One region of the Micromonospora sp. NPDC002389 genome, then DNA from elsewhere that is predicted to be linked to it. Evidence: riboswitches for the same ligand, from Rfam matches in the RefSeq annotation. Region 1 holds a riboswitch; the other holds the start of a gene.
The links. A riboswitch is a leader RNA that binds a small molecule or an ion and turns the genes downstream of it on or off. The one in region 1 is predicted to bind thiamine pyrophosphate.
Positions count from the first base shown of each region.

Region 2: another riboswitch for thiamine pyrophosphate. It lies ahead of ABT008_RS27595 (ECF transporter S component); the one in region 1 lies ahead of ABT008_RS02085 (thiamine phosphate synthase).

Region 1 covers NZ_JBEOWP010000001.1:462,306-469,773, forward strand. The annotation lists gene ABT008_RS02070 (thiazole synthase) at 1-275, opposite strand, end outside; gene thiS (sulfur carrier protein ThiS) at 281-481, opposite strand; gene thiO (glycine oxidase ThiO) at 496-1,755, opposite strand; gene ABT008_RS02085 (thiamine phosphate synthase) at 1,749-2,375, opposite strand; TPP riboswitch at 2,370-2,479, opposite strand; gene ABT008_RS02090 (ThuA domain-containing protein) at 2,871-7,468, shown strand, end outside.
Region 2 covers NZ_JBEOWP010000020.1:68,478-75,945, reverse strand. The annotation lists gene ABT008_RS27610 (alpha/beta fold hydrolase) at 1-93, opposite strand, end outside; gene ABT008_RS27605 (TIGR03943 family putative permease subunit) at 104-883, opposite strand; gene ABT008_RS27600 (permease) at 880-1,950, opposite strand; TPP riboswitch at 2,151-2,256, shown strand; gene ABT008_RS27595 (ECF transporter S component) at 2,326-2,916, shown strand; gene ABT008_RS27590 (ABC transporter ATP-binding protein) at 2,992-4,566, shown strand; gene ABT008_RS27585 (energy-coupling factor transporter transmembrane component T family protein) at 4,563-5,363, shown strand; gene ABT008_RS27580 (hypothetical protein) at 5,635-6,015, opposite strand; gene gnd (NADP-dependent phosphogluconate dehydrogenase) at 6,408-7,468, shown strand, end outside.

The sequences.
Region 1 (7,468 bases):
GTGTAGCAGCCGGCCGTGTTCGGCAGCAGGCGTACGCCACAGCGGTCCAGCAGGTCGAGCAGGCCACCCGAGCCGACCGCCACGGTGTCCACCCTGCGCAACGCCAACGTGACCAGCTCGGTGCCGGAGGCGCGGATGGCCTGCTCCAACACGTGCAGGTTGGCGGCTCCGCCGGTGCCGAGGACCAGTCGGGATGAGAACCGGACGCCGCCCAGCTCGAAGCCCTTCGTCCCGGAGTCCGTCTCGTGCCCGTCGATCGACGGTGTGCGGTCCATCCCGCTCACCCGCCCTGGGCGGCGCTGAGCACCTCGACCCGGTCGCCGCCCCGCAGCACCATCGCCGGCCAGTCGGTACGCGGCACCACCTCGCCGTTGACCGCCACCGCCACACCGCGCTGCTGCGGGGTCACGTCCCGGACCAGCTCGGCGACCGTGACCTCGTCCGGCACGCTGCGCCCGACACCGTTCACCGTCAACTCCATCAGGCATCCTCCGTTCACTGCATGGGTCGGGTGGCGTCGCCGGACGCGCCGGAGCCCTCGCCCGATCCGGCGGCGACGAAGCGCTCGGGCCGCAACGGGCTGCCGATCGCATCGGCGGCGGCGGTGGCGTCGGCAGCGGCGACGTCGGCAGCAGCGTCGGTGACGAAGCGTTCGGGGCGGAACGGGCTGCCGATCGCGTCGGGGGAACCGCCGGTCACCAGGTCGGCGATCAGGTCGGCGGTCACCGGGGTGAGCACGATCCCGTGCCGGTGGTGGCCGGTGGCGACCAGCACGTCCGGCCGGCCCGGCAACGGACCCAGGATCGGGGCGTTGTCCGGGGTGCCGGGGCGCAGCCCGGCGATCGCCTCCACCAGGTCGTACTCGGCCAGCTCCGGCAGCAGGTCGATCGCGGCCCGCAGCAGCCGCAGCACCGCGCCGGCACCGACCGCCAGGTCGGAGCGCTCCTCGACGGTCGCCCCGACCACCACCTCGCCGTCGGCGCGGGGCACCAGATAGACGTGCTCGCCGTCGGCGTACCCCCGGATCACGTGCCGGAAGCCCGGCGGACCGCCGTCGGGCGCGCGCAGCCGCAGCACCTGGCCCTTGACCGGGCGGATCGGTAGCCCGGTGAGCGCGGCCGAGCCGCAGCCGGCGGCGACCACGGTCACCCGGGCCCCGGCGTCGGCCGGGGTCCGCACCGGCTCGGGGACCAGCGTCGCACCGGCCCGCTCGGCGGCGAGCCGCAGCGCCGGCACCAACCGGCGCGGGTCGACCTGGTGATCGGTAGCGGCGAAGGCACCGCCCCGGACCCGGACGGCGAGCGCCGGCTCACGGTCGCGAAGCTGCGAGGGGCGCAGCGGCGTCACCGGCAACCCCAGTTCCTGCTGGTACGCCCAGAGTCGACGCGCCTCGGCGAGGTCGTCTGCGGTCAGCCCGACCATCAGCGTGCCCTCGGTGCGGTAGCCGATGTCGACGCCGGTCGCCCCGGTCAGCTCGGCGGCGAACGCCGGCCAGCGGGCGGCCGACTCGGTGAGCAGGGCGGTCAGCTCGTGCTCGCCGAAGTACGCCTCGGCCACCGGCGCGAGCATCCCGGCGGCGACGTGCGAGGCGCCCGAGCCCGGCGCGGGATCGTGCACCACCACCCGCAACCCGCGCGCCGCGCACCGCCAGGCGATCGCGAGCCCGATCGGTCCTGCGCCGATCACCGCTACGTCGGGTGTAAGGAAGGGCCCCCTGTTAACGCCTCCGGTATAGGAAGGGCCCCCTGTTAACACGTCAACGCCCCGATCAGCTCGCCCGCGACGCGGCCGGGATCGGCGGCGGCGGAGAGCGCACCGACCACCGCCACCCCGTACGCCCCGGCGGCGCGCAGCGCGGGCACGTCCGCCGCCGTCACCCCGCCGATGGCGATCACCGGCACGGTGACCGCCTCGGCCACCGCCCGTACTCCGGAGACGCCGATCGCCGGCGGTAGCCCGTCCTTGGTGGTGGTGGCCCGGCACGGTCCGACGCCCAGGTAGCTCGCGCCGGCACCGACCGCCTCGGCTGCCGTCGCCGGTTCGCGGGCGGTGGCGCCCAGCACGGCGGCCGGGCCGAGCACCTGCCGCGCCGCCGCGACCGGCAGGTCGTCCGCACCCACGTGGCCACCCGCCGCACCGGTGGCCAACGCCACGTGCAGCCGGTCGTTGACCAGGCATTCGACCGCGTACGGCGCGCAGAGAGCGAGCACCCGTCGGGTCAGGTCGTACGCCTCGCGGTCGGTGGCGGAGTCCTCCACCCGGACCTGCACCAGCAGTTCGGTACGCGCCACCGGGAGTACGGCCCGGAGCACGGCGAGCGGATCCCGCCCGGGCCGGGTGTCGGTGATCAGATGCAGTCGTCCCAGGGACGGCACGGCAACTCTCCTCCCTGCGCCGGCATTACCCGGATCAGGTTCGACGGTCGGGGGCTCACAGCCCCCCTCTCAGCCCGGTCGACCGGGCTCCCGTGGGTCACTTGCGTGGCCACCGTACGACAGATCCGCTGACCTGCCAAGGTGCGTCCCGCAGGGACGACGGCTCTGCCTCAGGTGTTAGCAGGGGTCCCTTCCTATACCGCAGGCGTTAGCAGGGGACCCCTCCTTACACCCGGGAAACGCGTGCTTCGCACACATAAACGGTAATTACAGCCCACCGATGCCGAAACGTTATCCATCGAAACCTTGCCATGAACCGATTCACCGGAATTAATTTGTTCAGCGATTCGACATAATGCCGCAACGGAAGCCCTGGCACGGCCCTCCGGCTGCGGCTCCATCAGGGACGGTCTTCGGCGAGCCGGCCCCCGCGACCCCTGTCCGGCAAGGACAAAGGAGACCGGAGTGTTCCGACCACGCCGTACGCGCGTGCCCTTGACCGCCACCCTTCTCACCCTCGGCCTGGCCGCGACCACGCTCGCCGGCGCACCCGCCGCCCAGGCCGCCCCCGCCCGGACCGTCCCGGTCGCCCAGGCACCGGCGCCGCAGGCCGACGCCGACCCGTTCTCGGTGCTGGTCTTCTCCAAGACCGCGGGCTTCCGGCACGGCTCGATCCCGGTCGGCATCGCCGCCATCCAGCAGCTCGGCGCGGAACACGGGTTCACCGTCGACGCCACCGAGGACAGCACCTCCTTCACCGACCAGAACCTCGCCGGATACCAGGCCGTGATCTGGCTCTCCACCACCGGTGACGTGCTCAACGCCGACCAGCAGGCGGCGTTCGAGCGCTACATCCGAGCCGGTGGCGGGTACGCCGGCATCCACGCCGCCTCCGACACCGAGTACGACTGGGAGTGGTACGGCGGTCTGGTCGGGGCGTACTTCAACAGTCACCCGGCCAACCAGCAGGCCACGGTCAAGGTGGAGGACCCGGCGCACCCGTCCACGGCGGATCTGCCGGATCGCTGGTCCCGGTTCGACGAGTGGTACAACTACCGGACCAACCCGCGCGGCAAGGTGCACGTGCTGGCCACGCTGGACGAGACCAGCTACTCCCCCGGTTCGGGCGCGATGGGTCACGACCACCCGATCGCCTGGTGCCAGGACTACGACGGCGGCCGGGCCTGGTACACCGGTGGCGGCCACACCAACGAGTCGTACGCGGAGCCGCAGTTCCTCGGCCACCTGCTCGGCGGCATCCGGACCGCGGCCGGGGTGCAGGACGCCGACTGTGGCGCCTCGTTGACCGCCAGCTTCGAGAAGGTGACGCTGGACAGCAACACCAGCAACCCGATGGAGCTGGACGTGGCCTCGGACGGCCGGGTCTTCTACATCGAGCGCGACGGCCGGGTGCAGATCGTCAAGCCGGACACCGGCAACACGGTCACCGCCATCGACCTCGACGTCTTCACCGGCAACGAGGACGGGCTGATCGGCATCCGCCTCGACCCGGACTTCGCCACGAACAACTGGGTGTACCTCTACTACGCGCCGAACGACGGGGTGGCGCGCAACGTGCTGTCCCGGTTCACGGTGAGCGGTGACGCGATCGACGCGGCCTCCGAGAAGGTCGTCCTCCAGGTCGACACCCAGCGCAACACCTGCTGCCACGCGGGCGGCACCATGACGTTCGACTCGGCCGGCAACCTCTACCTGGCCACCGGGGACAACACCAACCCGTTCCAGTCGGACGCGTACACGCCGATCGACGAGCGTCCGGGCCGTGCAGACTACGACGCGCAGCGCACCTCCGGCAACACCAACGACCTGCGCGGCAAGGTCCTGCGAATCCACCCGGAGGACGACGGGACGTACACCATCCCGGAGGGCAACCTGTTCCCGCCGGGCACCGAGAAGACCCGGCCGGAGATCTACGGCATGGGCTTCCGCAACCCGTTCCGGATCGGCATCGACCCGGCCACCGACACCCTCTACGTCGCCGACTACGGTCCGGACGCCGCTTCGGCCAACCCGAACCGTGGCCCGGCCGGTCTGGTCGAGTGGAACATCGTGGCCGAGGCCGGCAACTACGGCTGGCCGTACTGCCACGGCGGGAACCAGGCGTACAACGACTACCAGTTCCCGTCCGGCCCGAGCGGGCCGAAGTTCGACTGCGCCGCCCTGGTGAACAACTCGCCGAACAACACCGGCCTGACCAACCTGCCGCCGGCCATCGCGGCCACCGTCGACTACGGCTACGCGGGTGACCCCCGGTTCCCGGAGATCGGTGGCGGCGGCGCGCCGATGGGCGGCCCGGTCTACCGGTACGACGCCGACCTCGACTCGGACCGCAAGTGGCCGGCGTACTACGACGGCAAGGCGCTGCTCGGCGAGTGGAACCAGTCCAAGATGTACACGATGCAGGTCAGCGCCGACGGGCGGGAACTGGTCGACATCAACCAGTTGCTCACCGGGATGACCTTCATCCGGCCGATGGACTTCGAGTTCGGCCCCGACGGCGCGATGTACCTGATCGAGTGGGGCAGCGGCTTCGGCGGCAACAACGACAACTCCGGCGTCTACCGGATCGACTACATCGCCGGTGACCGGGCCCCGATCGCAGTGGCCTCCGCCGAGCCGACCTCCGGTCCGGCGCCGCTGACCGTCGAGTTCTCCAGTGCCGGGTCACGTGACCCGGACGGCGGCGTGCTGACGTACTCCTGGGCGTTCGGCGACGGCGGCACCTCCACCGAGGCGAACCCCACCCACACGTACGCCGAGGCCGGCAACTACACCGCCCAGCTCACCGTGACCAACCCCAACGGCCGTACGGCGGTGGCGAACGTCCCGGTGACCGTGGGCAACACCGCGCCGACGGTGGAGATCGAGTTCCCGCCGAACGGTGGCTTCTTCAACTGGGGCGACCAGGTCAAGTACTCGATCAAGGTGACCGACCCGGAGGACGGCGAGATCGACTGCGCCGACGTGCAGCTCCAGGTGCTGCTCGGACACGACGAGCACGCGCACCCGCTGGAGCAGCACACCGGGTGCAGCGGCACGGTGCAGACCCAGCTCGCCGCCGGTCACGGCGCCGAAGCGGACGTCTTCACCGTCCTGGAGGCGACTTACACCGACAAGGGTGGCTCCGGCGGCGCCAGCCCGCTGACCGGCCGGGTCATCGAGATCCTCCAGCCGAAGCGCAAGCAGGCCGAGTACTTCAGCGACACCGGCCGCACCGCGGACGGCACCGGCGGCGGTGAGCCCGGCGTGCAGCGCGAGACGACCGGCGACACTGCGGGCGGCGGCGAGAACATCAGCTTCATCGAGGACGGCGACTGGTGGTCGGTGGACCCGGCCGACCTGACCGAGATCGACGAGATCCGGTTCCGCGCCTCCTCGGGCGTTCAGGGCGGTGTGATCGAGGTCCGGGCCGGTGCGGTCGACGGACCGGTGGTCGCCACGGCCACCGTCCCGGGCACCGGTGACTGGCAGACGTACACCGACGTCACCGCCGAGGTCACCGGGCCGGCGAGCGGATCGCTGTTCTTCGTGGCCCGGCACCCGAGCGGCGGCTCCGGCTCGCTGTTCAACGTCAACTGGGCGGACTTCGTCGGCAAGGGCGTCACCGACAACGCCCCGCCGACGGTCACCGCCACCGCCACGCCGGGCAGCGGCACCGCGCCGGTCACCATCGCGTTCGGCGGTACGGCTGTGGACCCGGAGGGCGACACCCCGCTGACGTACGAGTGGGACTTCGGCGACGGTGGCACCGCCGACACGCTCCAGGCGGAGCACACGTACGAGCGGCCCGGCAACTTCACCGCCACCCTGACGGTGACGGACAGCCGGGGCGCGTTCTCGTACGCCACCGTGCCGGTCCGGGTCGACGCGCCCAACACCTCCTGCGTCGGCACGCGCTCGGACGACTTCGGCGGCACCACCCTGGACCGGGAGCGCTGGACCAGCGTGGTACGGGAGAACCAGCTCCTGTCCGTCAGCGACGGCGCGCTGCGCCTGCCCACCTCGGCCGGTGACCTGTACGGCAGCCGCAACGACGCCACCAACCTGGTGCTCCAGCCGGCACCGTCGGGTGCATGGTCGGCGACCACCAAGGTGACCCTGCCGGTGACGGCCGACTACCAGCAGGCCGGTCTGCTGGTCTACGGCGACGACGACAACTACGCCAAGCTGGACCTGCTCTACAACGGCAGCCGGCGGGTGGAGTTCCTCCGGGAGACCGCGGGTACGCCCCGCAACGAGGGTGCCGACAGCACGGCGGCTCCGGCCGGTGACACCGTCCACCTGCGGATCAGCAGCGACGGCACCAGCCTGACCGCCGCGCTCTCGTCCGACGGGCTGACCTTCACCCCGGTCGGTCGGGCGGCGGCGCTGGAGGGCATCGAGAACCCCCGGATCGGTCTGTTCGCCCTCAACGGCGGCACCACCGCGCCGGTGGTCGAGGCCGCGTTCGACTGGTTCCAGGTGACGCCGGACGAGCCGGCCGGGCCGGTCGACCCGTCCGACGAGTTCACCGGCACCGCGCTGGACAAGTGCCGGTGGAACGCGATCCTGCGGGAGGACGCCACCGCGTACCTGGTGGCCGACGGGGCGTTGCGCATCGACGTACCCAACGGTGACATCTACGGCACCGACAACACCGGGCCGACGAACTTCATCCTGCAGAACGCGCCGAACGGCGACTGGACGCTGGAGACGAAGGTCGACGGCAGCCTGCTGAACGAGCAGTACCAGCAGGCCGGCCTGATCGTGCACGGCGACGACGACAACTACGTCAAGTTCGACTTCATCGTGGACAACCAGGCCGGATCACCGGTGTCGCGGCGGATCGAGTTCCGCAGCGAGATCGGTGGGGCGGTGCAGAACCCGCAGCCCGGCGCGGAGGGCCTGACCGAGTCGGTGTGGCACCTGCGGCTGGCCCGCAGCGGTGACACCTTCACCGCGTCGTACTCGGCGGACGGCACCACCTGGACGACGCTCACCGAGTTGACCAACGCGGCGGTCGGACCGACCCCGAAGGTCGGCCTGTTCTCCCTCGGCGGCAACCAGACCGCCTCGAAGCAGGTGTCGTTCGA
Region 2 (7,468 bases), on a different contig from region 1:
CTGCGGGAAGCCGTGCAGCAGCAGCACCGGCTCACCCGACTCGGGGCCACCGGGGTGGATCTCGAACCGCAGACCTCGGGCGTCGACGTGCATGCCCGGAACGCTACTCGTACTGGCGCTTGGGTACCGGCACCTGCCGCCACGACTCGATCTCCAGGTACGGGATCTCGGCGTCGTTGACCGGGTCCCGGCCGACCCGGTCGCTGTAGCGGCCGACCACCTCGACCCAACTGTCGTTGGGCAGCCCGACCGGCACGTCACCGGTGAGCCCGAGTTTGATCGGTCGCCCGTCGGCGGCGCAGCAGGAGAGCACCATCCGGGCCAGGATCGGCTCGCCACCGGCGCCGGTGGCCAGGAACCCGGTGAGGACCACCCGCCGGTCGCCGATCGAGGCGCCCCGGTCGAACAGCGCCCGGGAGGCGTAGTCGAGCACGCTCACCTGCACCGGATCGCCCTCGGGCAGCGGCGGGTAGTCGGACTCCCGAGGGGCGTTCAGCGCGGTGCCGGCCTGCCCCGCCGCGTACGACCCGAGGGCCGGTGGGGCCACCAGCAGCAGTCCGAGCACAGGCAGGATGAGCAGCCAACCGACCCGGGGTTCGTGGTGGCCGTGGCCGTCGTGCTCGTCGTGGTCGGCCGTCACCGGGGCGGCACCGCTCGCCGGAGGAGTGGACCCGCCGCCGGTCGGGGCCGTCGCGCGGGGCACGGAGGGCCGCAGTTCGTACCAGAGGGTCATCACCGCGGCGACCACCAGCAGCAGACCGGCGGCGATCAGGAAGGGACGCAGGCCCTCCTTGACGTAGCGCAGATAGAGGTCGGTGACGCTGGCCCGGATCACCGCCCCGCCGAGCAGCAGCAGGATCACCGCTTGTGCCTGTCGGTTCACAGCAGCACCATCCCGACTCCGGTGGCCACCAGCAGGGCGACCGCGAACGTGGCCGGCGCGAACCGGAAGGCGAACCGCCGGCCGAAGACACCGGCCTGCATCGAGATCAGCTTGAGGTCGACCATCGGCCCCACCACCAGGAAGACCAGTCGGGACGTGAGGGAGAACTGCGACAGCGAGGCCGCGACGAAGGCGTCCGCTTCGGAACACAGCGAGAGCAGGACGGCGAGCAGCGCCAGCGCCAGGATCGACAGCCAGGCGTTGTCGGCCAGGGTCTGGAGCCAGCGCTCCGGCACCAGCACGTTGATGCTGGCGGCGGCCATCGCGCCGAGCACCAGGAAGCCGCCGGCGTGGGTGACGTCGTGCCGGACGGCGGCCCAGAAGGCCCGGCTCCGCCGGGGGTCGTCCAACTCCGGGCGGCGCGGCATCTTGATCCACTCGGTCCGACCGAGCCGCAGCCAGAGCCAGCCCATGATCATTGCCACGACCAGGCTGGCGACCCCCCGGGCGAGGACCATCTCGGGATTGTTGGGGAAGGCTACGGCGGTGGCGACCAGCACGATCGGGTTGACCGCCGGTGCGGCCAGCAGGAAGGCCAGCGCCGCCGCCGGGGTGACGCCCCGGCGGATCAGCGACCCCGCGATCGGCACCGACCCGCACTCGCAGCCCGGCAGCACCACGCCGGCCGCGCTGGCCGCCGGCACCGCCAGCGCCGGGTGCCGGGGCAGCGCCTTGGCCCAGAACGACCGGGGTACGAAGACCGCGATCACGGCGGAGAGCAGGATGCCGAAGACCAGGAACGGCACCGCCTGCACCATGATCGAGACGAACACGGTGGTCCACGTCTGGATGCGGGGATCGTCCAGCGTCCCGGCCAGCGGGTCACGGAAGATGATCAGCAGGACCAGCAGGCCCGCCAGGATCTCCACCGAGCCGATCCGGTCGCCGAGCCAGCGCCGGGGCGGCTCGCCGCCGCCAGGTCGGGCCGGACGTTCCTCGGTGGCCACGCCCGTCGGACGACCCGCCGGTTCACCGGCCGGCGCGGCATGGTCCGTATCTGTGCTCACCCTGTCGCCTCTCGGCCCTCGTGGATCGGCGGCCTGAGATTACCGTCCGGAGCCGATGACGTCGATGGATGTCACGAAACCGGGCGGGTTCCCGCACGCGCCGACCACCGCCGGAACACCCGTCGTCGGCACCCGGCATGACCTGCGTAGATCACATTGTCCGTCGATCTTCGAAGGTGTTAGCGTCGGCGGGACAACACCACCTCCGACAGGGGAGCGCACAGCGCTGAGAGTGCGGGTCCGCCCGCAGACCCTCCGTACCTGATCTGGGTAATGCCAGCGCAGGGAGTTCGGTCCACCTCCAGCCCGCCACGGCCCGGCCACGCCGGACGCGGCGTGCGTCTTGCCTGGTTCGACACTGGACTGGGAGCACTCATGAGCCAACCGACCACCACTCGATGGCGCACCGTCGACATCGTCGTGGCCGCGGTGATCGCCGTCGGCTTCGGTGTCATCTTCTGGGCCTGGGGCCTGCTCTGGCGGGCGGTCGACCCGGCCTTCGCCTTCTTCCCGGCCAGCCAGGCCGTCATGTACGGCGTCTGGCTGGTGCCGGCGGTGCTCGGCGGGTTGATCATCCGTAAGCCGGGTGCCGCGCTGTTCTGCGAGGCGGTCGCGGCGACCGTCTCCGCGCTGCTGGGCTCCGAGTGGGGCGGCATCACCATCGTCCAGGGCCTGATCCAGGGCCTCGGCGCGGAACTGGCCTTCGCCGCCTTCCGGTACCGCTCGTTCCGGCTGCCGACGGCGCTGCTCGCCGGTGCGCTGACCGGCCTGGGCGCCGCCCTGTTCGACTTCTTCGCCTGGAACGCCGCTTACGAGCTGGGCACCTACCGCATCCCGTACGCGCTGCTCACCGTGCTCAGTGCCACCGTGGTCGCCGGTGCCGGCGGCTACGCGCTCACCAAGGCGCTCGCCGGCACCGGCGTCCTGGACCGCTTCCCCGCCGGCCGCGAACGGAACCTGGTCTGACCTCGCCCGGTGGAGCCGGTCCGGCCGGCTCCACCGGGCCATCGACGGGTCGGGGACGAGGAGCGGGGGTAGCAGGTGGGCGAGGTGCGGCTGCGCGGCTTCGGCTGGCGGCACGCCGGGCGACGCGCCTGGGCGGTACGCGGCGTGGACCTGCGGGTACGCCGAGGCGAACGGGTACTGCTGCTCGGGCCCTCCGGCGCCGGCAAGAGCACCCTGCTCGCCGCGCTGGCCGGGCTGCTGCCGGAGGACTCCGGTGAGCAGGAGGGCACCATCGAGATCGACGGTCGGCCACCGGCCGAGGCCCGCGAGCGGGTCGGCATCGTCTTCCAGGATCCGCAGTCGCAACTCGTCATGGCCCGCAGCGGCGACGACGTCGCGTTCGGGTTGGAGAACCGGGGCGTACCCGCCGGGCAGATCTGGCCCCGGGTGGACGAGGCGCTGCGTCGGGTCGGCTTCCCGTACCCCCGGGACCGCCCCACCGCAGCGCTCTCCGGCGGCGAACAGCAGCGGCTCGCCCTGGCCGGAGTGCTCGCGCTCCGCCCCGACCTGCTGCTGCTCGACGAGCCCACCGCCAACCTCGACCCGGCCGGGGCCGACCTGGTCCGCGCCGCCGTGGGCCGCGCGGTCGACGACGACACCACCCTGATCCTGGTCGAGCACCGGGTGGCCGACGCCCTGCCGCTGGTCGACCGGGTGGTGGTGCTCGACGCCGGTGGCGGCGTCCGCGTCGACGGCCCACCGGAGACCGTCTTCGCCACGCACGGCGACGCCCTCGCCGCCGACGGCGTCTGGGTGCCCGGCCGCCGGATCCCGACCCGCCGGGCCACCACCGGCCCCGGCGAGGTGTTGCTCACCGCCGACCGGCTCGGCCAACCACCCCGGCTGGCCGCCACCGACCTGGCGGTACGCGCCGGTGCGGCCATCGCCGTGCTCGGCCCCAACGGCGTCGGCAAGTCCACCCTCGCGGTGCTGCTCGGCGGGCTGCTCAAGCCGGGCAGCGGGCGGCTGGTGGCCGGCGTCGACCTGGCCGGGGCCGACGCCGGCACCCCACCGCACCGGTGGCGGGCACCCGCGCTGGCGCGCCGGATCGGCTCGGTGTTCCAGGACCCGGAGCACCAGTTCGTCACCGGCACCGTCTACGACGAGCTGGCGCTCGGGCCCCGACGTACCGGCGCCACCGAGGCGGAGGTGCGCCGACGCGTCGACGAGCTGCTGCACCGACTGCGGTTGGATCGGCTGGCCGGGGCGAACCCGTACACCCTCTCCGGTGGCGAGGCGCGGCGGCTGAGCGTGGCGACCGCCCTGGCCACCGCGCCCCGGCTGGTGATCTGCGACGAGCCCACCTTCGGCCAGGACCGACGCACCTGGCGGGAGCTGGTGGACCTGTTCGCGGAGCTACGCGACGACGGCCACGCCCTGGTGACGGTCACCCACGACGCCGAGTTCGTCGCCGCGCTCGCCGACCGGACGCTGACGCTGACGCCCGCACCGGCTCACGGTGCCCCGCCGTCCCCGACCCCGGCCGCACAGCCCACCGCCGCACGGTCCACCGCCGCGCAGCCCACCGACGCGTGGTCCCCGACCGCGCGGTCCGAGGCCGCACCCTCTCCGGAACCACCACCGGCGTCTCCCCCGGTGGAGTTCCGATGATCGACTTGGAACCGGTCGCCCGGCCGGACGCGCCGCTGGCCCGGCGTAATCCGGTGGCCAAGCTGGCGGCGGCGCTGCTGTTCGCGTTCCCGCTGCTGGCGACGCTGGACCCGGTCGCACCGGCGATCGCGATCGCGGTCGAGTTGGCGGTCCTACCGCTGTTCGGCGTGCGCTACCGGGTGCTGTTCCGTCGGGTGTGGCCGTTGCTGGTCGCCGCCGTGGGCGTCCTGGTCACGCTGGTGCTCTTCGCCGCGGACCGCTCGGGCCGGGTACTGCTCGACGCCGGACCGGTCGTGGTCACCTCGACGGTGCTGCTCACCGCGCTCGGCCTGGTGCTGCGCCTGTTCGCGGTGGCCCTGCCCGGCGTGATCGTCTTCGCCACCACCGATCCCACCGACCTTGCCGACGCGCTGGTGCAGAACGCCCGCGCACCGGCCCGCTTCGCGATCGGTGCGCTGGCGGCGTTCCGGCTGCTGCCGCTGCTCGGCCAGGAGTGGCAGATGATCGTCATGGCCCGGCGCGCACGCGGGGTGGAGGCGGGACGCAACCCGGTGGCAAAGCTGCGACTCTTCGTCTCCACCGCGTTCACGCTGCTGGTCGGCGCGATCCGCCGGGGCACCCGGCTGGCGGTCGCGATGGACGCGCGCGGCTTCGACGCCGGGGTACCGCGTACCGTCGCCCGCCGGCAACATTTCGGTGCCGCCGACTGGCTGCTGGTCGTCGTCGCGACGGCGTTGGCCGTCACCGCGTTGGGCGTCAGCGTCGCGCTCGGCACCTTCCGGCCGCTGATCGGCTGAACCCTGCGACCGTGGTGGGTAGATCTGTTGTCGTTCCAGCGACAACAGATCTACCCACCTGCCGTTCACACGGGACACACCGGTCGATCAGCCACGCCCATGCCGGGCGGGAAGAACACAGCCGACGTCCGGTGGTGCCGTAGGGCCGGTCAGCCAGCCTGCGCGGCAAACCACCGGCCCGGCTGGGCGAGATACCGCCGGTCAGCCACCCTGCGCGGCAAACCACCGGCCACGCTGTGCGGCATACCGCCGGCCAGGCGCACCGGGCCGGTCAGCTCCGCCGGAAGGCGTACTGCCGAGCCGCACCGGCACGCTGCGGACGGCCGGAGCCATACCCCTTGCCGCGACGGGTCACCGTCGGGCCGGTCGTCCGCGCGACTTGCGCTCGCGGCACCTCACGGTCTTCGGAGCGATCCGGCATGGACGGATCAAGCGGATCGCTCAGTGGAGCGAGCCCCGCCGGGGAGTGCAGCGCGGCCAGCGCTGCCGGGGCGTCGAGCCCCGACGGCACGGCGAACCCGCCGGGCTGCGCCGGGAACTCCCGGCCGATCGGCGGAGTGAGCGCGTCGGTCGACGCGTCGAGGTCGGGCGGCGTCACCTCGGACACCCGGGCGGCACTACGGGACTTCTTCGGTTTACGGCTGGCAGGCATCGGAGCCTCCTCGCTGGCGGTGTCGGTGCGTACGCCACGCCACCGCCGTCGGTGGGGACCGCCGGTCGGCGGTCGGGCGGGATCAGCGGAAGGTCGCTCCGGAGCGGCCACGGAGAACGTCGCGACAACGGCGACGAGGAGGACGGCGGACACCCGGGAGCGACGGGTCCACGGCCACAGGGGCGGTGGACCGGCTCGATGGAGCGGGTGTCAGTAGCGCATGCCCGCACGCTATCCGGCCGGTACGAGGAACGCATCCGAATTATCGACGCCCCCGGTGGCGTGCGCTACGCGACCACCTGATGACCAGCGGTGGGGGGACGGCGCGGTCCCGGGGCCGGCCGCGATACCGTCGCAGCACTACAGGTAGACGGCGGAAGGTGGCGACGAGGATGGCGGATCGGGCTACGGCGCAGATCGGTGTGACCGGGCTGGCGGTGATGGGCCGGAACCTGGCCCGGAACCTGGCTCGCAACGGGTTCACCGTGGCGTTGCACAACCGCTCGCCGGAACGGACCCGGTCGCTGGTGGCCGAGCACGGCGACGAGGGCACGTTCGTTCCGACGGAGTCCCTGGCGGACTTCGTCGCCGCGCTGGAGCGCCCCCGTGCGGTGATCATCATGGTCAAGGCGGGCGGTCCCACCGACGCGGTGATCGACGAGTTGGTGCCGCTGCTCGAAGAGGGCGACATCATCATCGACTGCGGCAACGCGCACTTCGCCGACACCCGCCGCCGGGAGGAGGCGCTGCGGGCCAAGGGCCTGCACTTCGTCGGCACCGGCGTCTCCGGCGGCGAGGAGGGCGCCCTCTGGGGGCCGAGCATCATGCCGGGCGGGTCGGCCGAGTCGTACCGCAAACTCGGGCCGATCTTCGAGAAGATCGCCGCGCAGGTCGACGGCGAGTCCTGCTGCGAGCACGTGGGGCCGGACGGCGCCGGGCACTTCGTGAAGATGGTCCACAACGGCATCGAGTACGCCGACATGCAGCTCATCGCCGAGGCGTACGACCTGCTGCGGGCCGGTCTGGGCGCGACCCCGTCGGAGCTCGCGGAGATCTTCCGGGAGTGGAACTCCGGTGAGCTGGAGTCCTTCCTGATCGAGATCACCGCCGACGTGCTGGCGCACACCGACGCCGCCACCGGCGAGGCGTTCGTGGACGTGGTGCAGGACCGGGCCGAGCAGAAGGGCACCGGCCGGTGGACCGTCCAGATCGCCCTGGACCTGGGCATCCCGATCACCGGCATCGCCGAGGCGACGTTCGCCCGGTCGCTCTCCGGCCACGTCGACCAGCGCGAGGCGGCGGTGCGGGCGTTCCCGGACTCCGGGGAGAAGTGGCAGGTCGCCGACCGCGAGGCCTTCATCGAGGACGTACGCCGGGCGCTGCTCGCCTCTAAGATCGTGGCGTACGCGCAGGGCTTCGACCAGATCCGTGCGGGCAGCGCCGAGTACGACTG